3 regions of the Pseudoalteromonas sp. BSi20480 genome follow, and region 2 is predicted to be linked to each of the others. Evidence: predicted binding sites of a transcription regulator. Region 2 holds the regulator's gene; each other region holds the start of a gene.
The links. The regulator sigma-54, encoded in region 2, starts transcription at its own class of promoters, with help from an activator protein. The targets are predictions, from matches to a motif close to GTTGGCACGNNNNTNGNNT.
Positions count from the first base shown of each region.

Region 1 (2,274 bases), on a different contig from region 2:
AGGTGATATTGTTAACGTGTATTCATTGCGTAAAGGGGCTGCAGAGGCTATTGAGGCAGTTGCTCATGGCGATGAAAATACCTCCAAAGTAGTTGGCCGTGCAATTGCCGATATAAAACTACCAGCCGGAACAACTATTGGGGCCATTGTGCGTAACGACGATGTACTCATTGCCCACGACGACACCATTATTATGTCGGGCGATCACGTGATTATGTTTTTAATTGATAAAAAACATATCAACGTAGTAGAAAAGCTCTTCCAAGTAAGTGCTATATTTTTATAACGCATCAAACAAAAAAGCCGCTGAAAATGGCGGCTTTAGTGGAGTATGATTGGGGCTTATCAATGCTACTGTACTTTGGCAAATTCTTCTTTAGAAAGCTCACCATTTCCATCTGTGTCTAAATCTTTAAAAATTTTCACTAGTTGTGAGTTTACTTGAGCTTCTTCCATGCTGATAACACCGTCACTGTTGCTATCAAACGATGCAAAGTCTACCGCTGCATAAGCTGCTGAAGAAGACGCTAAAACTAAAACCGCAAGTGTCGTATTTAATGTTTTCATAGTGATGTTCCTAGTAAAATGAGAAATCCTTTTCTAAGATCCCTGTCTGTGAAAAATAGCTAAACCAATACCGGTTAACTTTAAAATTTTGCAAACTCGTCTTTAGACAGCTCACCGTTACCATCTGTATCTAGCTCTGTAAACTCAGCCATTAAATCGGTGTCTATTGCCGCTTCACTTGGGCTAATTGCTCCACTGCTGTCGGTATCTAAACTGTCAAAATCTGATGCTGCAAACGCAGCTGAAGAAGACGCTAATGCAATAAGTGCTAATGCTTTATTTAAATGTTTCATAACTTAATCCTTCATACTTAATGTTCTATCAAAAAAATGGGCTTATTGCCTTTTAAAATGGTTTCACTTCCTTGTTATCCTTTTTCGTAAGCTCCCTTGCCTACTTAGGTTGTCTTTGGCAACTCAGGATTCCATTTACTGAATTTAGGCTTTTGAAAACTCTTCTTTTGATAACTCACCATTTTGGTCTGTATCGAGCTCTGAGAACATGCTCATTAATTTTGCATCAACTGATGCTTCGGCTTGGCTAATTGCACCATTACCGTCTACATCGAGTGTATTAAAGTCAGAGCCTGCAAAAGCGGCTGACGAAGAAGCGAGTGCGATAAGTGCTAATGTTTTATTAATGCGTTTCATAGTATGTATCCTTCAAGTTGTATGTGAGTGATTGGTACTTACTGTTAATCACGTTTTTCGATTAGTACAACCAGACTATTACAACTTAAATGCCAATATTTATTAGTTTATATTTTTCAGTGCCTTACGTGTTAAATACTGAAAAAAGTGCAAATTTAAGCATTATTTTTGTAGCTATTTAGCAACGCTGGTTTAATTAAAAACTATAAGTTATTAAAAATCAGACATTTAGGTTTAATGTAAAAAACCACAAAGCGAAGTTATTTAAATGATCAAGGTGTAATTAGGTATTGAGCAGGAAGTTTTAAACTGAACAAGGTGTAAAAATAAAATAAAATATAAAAAATTTGAATGCTATATCTCTGCTTTTATTTAATAAAAAATAATAATTTAGTGGTTGGTAATTTATTTTCGTTCATAAAGTAAAAAGTCGCTATTTTGTTGCAAAATAGCGACATTAAAACCTAATCGGCATCAAGTTCTATCATAGCGGGGTCAATAAAGTGCTCTTTCATAAAAGCTTTCATCTCTTCTTTACTGGCTAATAACTTAATACCGCAACGCACGCCTGTATTATGATCTTTCACGCTGCACACTTCGCCTTCAAAGCCTTTGCTATTACTACCTAATACCACAGTGCATTGTGAGTCTTTGATGCTTTCTAGATCTGCGTCAGTTTTTACATCAAACATAGCCCCCGTTAGCGAAATATCTTTTATAACACCATCGAGTACCTTGTCATCACTGAGTTTAAGTTTTGCAGGTAATAGAGTTGGAATACGTGTTTGCGAACGTAAACTAAATAGCTGAACTTGCTTGGGGTAGTTTATAAAAATCAGCCTAACGGGGTGTGATGCAATAGATTTAATTTGCTGTCTAAACGCAATTATTTGTCCATCGTCACCCTCTATTAATGCTCTTACAACGACGGTGACGCCATCTCGTAAGTAATCATTTCCACCCGGTAAACGTTTGGCTGTAGGGAAGTTTAAAATAATAAACTTTTCATCAAGCAAGCCTACCATTTCTGTTTTCACGCGCTTACTGCTAGTGGGTG
Region 1 covers NZ_BADX01000114.1:43,506-45,779, reverse strand. The annotation lists gene trkA (Trk system potassium transporter TrkA) at 1-286, shown strand, start outside; gene P20480_RS06445 (EF-hand domain-containing protein) at 352-567, opposite strand; gene P20480_RS06450 (calmodulin) at 648-860, opposite strand; gene P20480_RS06455 (EF-hand domain-containing protein) at 1,005-1,217, opposite strand; gene P20480_RS06460 (flagellar brake domain-containing protein) at 1,682-2,274, opposite strand, start outside.
Region 1: P20480_RS06455 (EF-hand domain-containing protein) is a predicted target of sigma-54. The motif match lies at 1,296-1,314, and genes of this name have one in related genera.

Region 2 (2,274 bases):
AGATGAATTTAGCATTCAACACATTCGCGACAGCAAAGGCATGGCATTATCGGGCGGAGAACGTCGCCGAGTGGAGATTGCACGTGCTTTAGCCGCAGATCCAAAGTTTATTTTGTTAGACGAACCATTTGCCGGTGTTGACCCTATCTCAGTATTAGATATTAAAAAAATTATTGAACACCTGAAAAACCGTGGGATTGGCGTATTAATAACAGACCACAATGTAAGAGAAACCCTTGATGTTTGCGAAAAAGCCTACATTGTTTCTCATGGGGAACTGATTGCTTCTGGTACCCCTGAACACATATTAAATGATAAAACTGTACGCGATGTATATTTAGGCGAGCAATTTAGGCTGTAACATTTACGCCTTATTTATAAGCATCTGCTAGTATTAACTATAACAACTTAAAAGGATTGTTAGAGATACATGAGGCAATCACTACAGCTGCGCATGGGCCAGCAACTTACAATGACACCTCAGTTGCAACAAGCTATTCGCTTGCTGCAATTAAGCACATTGGATCTTCAGCAAGAAATACAAGAAGCGCTCGACAGCAACCCATTACTTGAGGTTGAGGAGCAAGACTATGCCGATGATCTTGCGGGCAAAAATGAGCAAAAAGCAGATAACGATGAAGTTACAGTAACCGTATCTGCCGATGAAGCCCCTAGCGAGTATGAACAAGACAGTGGTGAAGCGCTTGCTAAAGATACCGTAAGTGACGACATGGCAATGGATGTTAGCTGGGATGAGTATATGAGTGCAGCCCCTGCATCATCTTCAGGCCCAATGCCTGAAGATGAGTCTATATATCAGGGCGCATCAACTGAAACGCTTCACGAATACTTAATGTGGCAATTACAATTAACGCCATTTAGCCCTACAGATGAAGCCATCGCTATTGCTATTGTAGAAGCGGTGGATGATTCAGGCATACTGACACTCAGTTGCGAAGAGATTTTAGAGAGCTTTAATCAAGATAACGACGATGACGTTGAGGTTGAACTTGACGAAATAGAAGCGGTATTAAAGCGCATTCAGCTATTTGACCCAGTGGGTATTGCGGCACGTAGCTTACAAGAGTGTTTGTGTATTCAGTTAAATCAATTTGATAAAGGCACGCCTTTTATTGATGAAACAAAAATGATTTTAACCGAGCACATTGATTTGTTAGCTGCTCGTGACTACCGTACATTAATGAAAAAAACGAAGCTCAAAGAAGATGAGCTTAAAGAAGTAATGACACTTATTCATACGCTCAACCCTAAGCCTGCAGACACAATAGTACGAGAAGAGTCTGAGTATGTAATACCTGATGTGTCAGTTAAAAAAATTAAAGGCCGCTGGATTGTAGAGTTAAACCCAGACAGCATGCCAAAAATTCGTGTAAACAGCCAATATGCAGCGATGTCGCGTACAGTTAAATCAAGCGGCGATAGTCAATTTATTCGCTCACATTTACAAGAAGCTAAATGGTTTATAAAAAGCTTAGAAAGTAGAAATGATACACTTTTAAAAGTAACTAACTGTATTGTTAAACAACAACAGGGCTTTTTTGAACACGGGCCAGAAGCCATGAAACCGATGGTTTTAAATGATGTTGCCGAAATGGTAGAAATGCACGAATCAACAATTTCGCGCGTAACTACGCAAAAGTATATGCACACACCGCGTGGAATATTTGAGCTTAAATACTTTTTCTCAAGCCACGTTAGTACCGAAAATGGTGGAGAATGTTCATCTACGGCAATACGTGCACTTATTAAAAAATTAATCGCAGCAGAAAACTCAGCAAAACCATTGAGTGATAGCAAAATTGCGGATATATTGGCTGAGCAAGGAATTAAAGTAGCGAGACGTACAATCGCAAAATATCGCGAATCTCTGGCTATTCCACCGTCAAATCAGCGAAAGAGCCTGATCTAAGACGCTAAACAAAGAGGGTAATGCTTATGCAACTAAATTTAACTGGTCGTCATGTAGAACTAACTGATTCATTAAGAGACTATATAAATACCAAATTTGCGAAGCTAGAAAGGCACTCTGATCATATTAATAATGTTCATGTCATTCTTGATATAGAAAAATTAAATCAAAAAGCAGAAGCAACTATTCATGTAAGTGGTGCTGAATTATTCGCATCCACTGAACATCAAGATATGTATGCAGCTATTGATTCATTGATTGACAAGCTTGACCGTCAAGTAATTAAACACAAAGAGAAGCTTGCTCGACACTAATATGATGAAATTAAGTTCACTTATATGCCA
Region 2 covers NZ_BADX01000099.1:73,344-75,617, reverse strand. The annotation lists gene lptB (LPS export ABC transporter ATP-binding protein) at 1-361, shown strand, start outside; gene P20480_RS07670 (RNA polymerase factor sigma-54) at 431-1,930, shown strand; gene hpf (ribosome hibernation promoting factor) at 1,957-2,244, shown strand; partial or broken gene ptsN (PTS IIA-like nitrogen regulatory protein PtsN) at 2,249-2,274, shown strand, end outside.

Region 3 (2,274 bases), on a different contig from region 2:
GGTGCGTTTACAGGCGCAATTCAAGCGTGTCCTGGTAAGTTTGAGCAAGCGCAAGGCGGTACTATATTGCTCGACGAAATAACAGAAATGGATTTAGGGCTGCAAGCTAAACTACTTCGTGTGTTGCAAGAGCGCGAAGTAGAGCGCTTAGGTGGAAGAAAAACAATCCAGTTAGATGTACGGATACTTGCAACAAGTAACCGAGATTTGAAAGAAGCGGTTACCGAAAACCAATTTAGAGAAGATTTATATTACAGGCTTAATGTGTTTCCTTTGATGTGGCGACCACTTTGTCAGCGACCTGGAGATATCCTTGTATTGGCTAAGCATTTAATTGAGCGCCACTTAAACAAAAGTAAAGAGCCTATGGCTTATCTTGATAGTGCCGCAGAGAAAAAATTACTTGCTCATTCATGGCCTGGTAATGTGCGTGAGCTTGATAACGTAATACAACGTGCGTTAATACTTAGGACTGGGGATACTCTAAACGAGCATGCTATTTTCATTGAAAATACAGCGGCGACAGATTTTGTAATGGAGCCTGCATCTGTAAGTGCGCAAAATACTAGTCAGCAGCAAGTAAGTGCTACTAATAGAGATATTGACCAAGGCGCTATGAGTTCAGCGTATTATGACGAACAGTCATCTCCAGCCGAGCCAACAAAACAAGACTTATTGGCTGTTGATACGGGAAGTTATAAGGATGAGCTAAAAGATAAAGAGCATCGCATTATTTTAGAAACGTTAGCAAGATGCCAAGGTAAGCGAAAAGATGTTGCTGAAACGCTAGGTATAAGCCCTCGGACTTTACGTTACAAACTAGCGCAGATGCGCGATTTAGGTATTTCACTCCCCGCATAACATCATTTTTAGCCCTAAATTTACCCTTTGAATTTAGGGCTGTCAAAACTCTGACTTGTCAAATTCCTTGCAACTCATTGAAAATATTAATTTAATTTTTTGGCATGCTTTGTGCTTTATTCATGTTAAGAGTTAACTGCATTGCCAGAGACAAATTATGAAAATTCAAAACAGCGCTGTATTTCAAGAAATGCAATCAATGGCTTTAGAAGCTGGCCGTAATAATCAAATCGAAAGGCTGCCAGTAAAAACACAAGCCTCATCAACCGCTCAATTTGGCGATATGCTATCGGATGCAATTAATACTGTGCACGGTTTGCAGCAAGATGCTAAACAAAAAGTAGTGGCGGTAGAAACAGGCGACAGGAGCGTGTCTTTGGCTGAAGCAATGATTGCTTCTCAAAAGTCGTCAGTTGCATTTGAAGCGACAGTGCAGGTTCGTAATAAACTTGTCGAAGCTTACAAAGAAATCATGAACATGCCTGTTTAACTAGGTAGTGGAGAATTATTGTGGCGCAATCTAATCAATCAACCGATCTGGCTCTTGCTACTGGTGAAATGGACCAAAGCGATAGCGACGATCAACAAGAACAGAAATCAGGCTACTTAAGTTCGCTAAATGGCGTTGATTTATTGCGCCAAGTAACTTTAGTTATTGCTTTAGGCATTTGTTTAGCGATTGCTATATTTATTATTATTTGGGCACGTCAGCCAGATATGCGCCCACTTGGTAAAATGCAGACAGAAGAGCTTATTGAAACGCTCGACTTTTTAGACGCACAAAAAATTGAATACCAAGTAGATGGAAATGTAGTGCTCGTCCCTGAAACTGAGTATCAAAATATTAAACTTTTAATGACTCGTGAAGGGCTAGAGCAAGGCCCTACATCGGGTTCAGATATTATTATGCAAGACATGGGGTTTGGTGTAAGTCAGCGTTTAGAGCGTGAACGCTTAAAGCATGGCCGAGAACAACAGTTAGCGCGCACAATTGAAGAGCTCAATAATATTACGCGTGCACGTGTATTGCTTGCCATTCCAAAAGAAAATGTATTTGCGCGCAGAGAGAAAAAGCCTTCAGCAACTGTTGTACTTACTCTTAAGCGTGGGCGTTCGCTAGATAGCGAAGAGGTCGACTCAGTGGTTGATATGGTTGCATCAGCTGTACAAGGTTTAGAGCCGGCTCGTGTAACAGTAACGGATCAAAATGGTCGCTTACTAAATTCAGGCTCGCAAACATCGCTTGCTGCACGTTCACGTAAAGAGTACGACATAGAGCGTAAACGTGAACAAGAATATCTTGAAAAAATAGACAGTATTTTAATACCTGTTGTAGGGCTTGCAAACTACACTGCACAAGTTGATTTAAGTATGGACTTTAGTGCTGTTGAGGAGACGCAAAAACGCTACAAC
Region 3 covers NZ_BADX01000166.1:97,404-99,677, reverse strand. The annotation lists gene P20480_RS01785 (sigma-54-dependent transcriptional regulator) at 1-861, shown strand, start outside; gene fliE (flagellar hook-basal body complex protein FliE) at 1,019-1,351, shown strand; gene fliF (flagellar basal-body MS-ring/collar protein FliF) at 1,372-2,274, shown strand, end outside.
Region 3: fliE (flagellar hook-basal body complex protein FliE) is a predicted target of sigma-54. The motif match lies at 960-978, and genes of this name have one in related genera.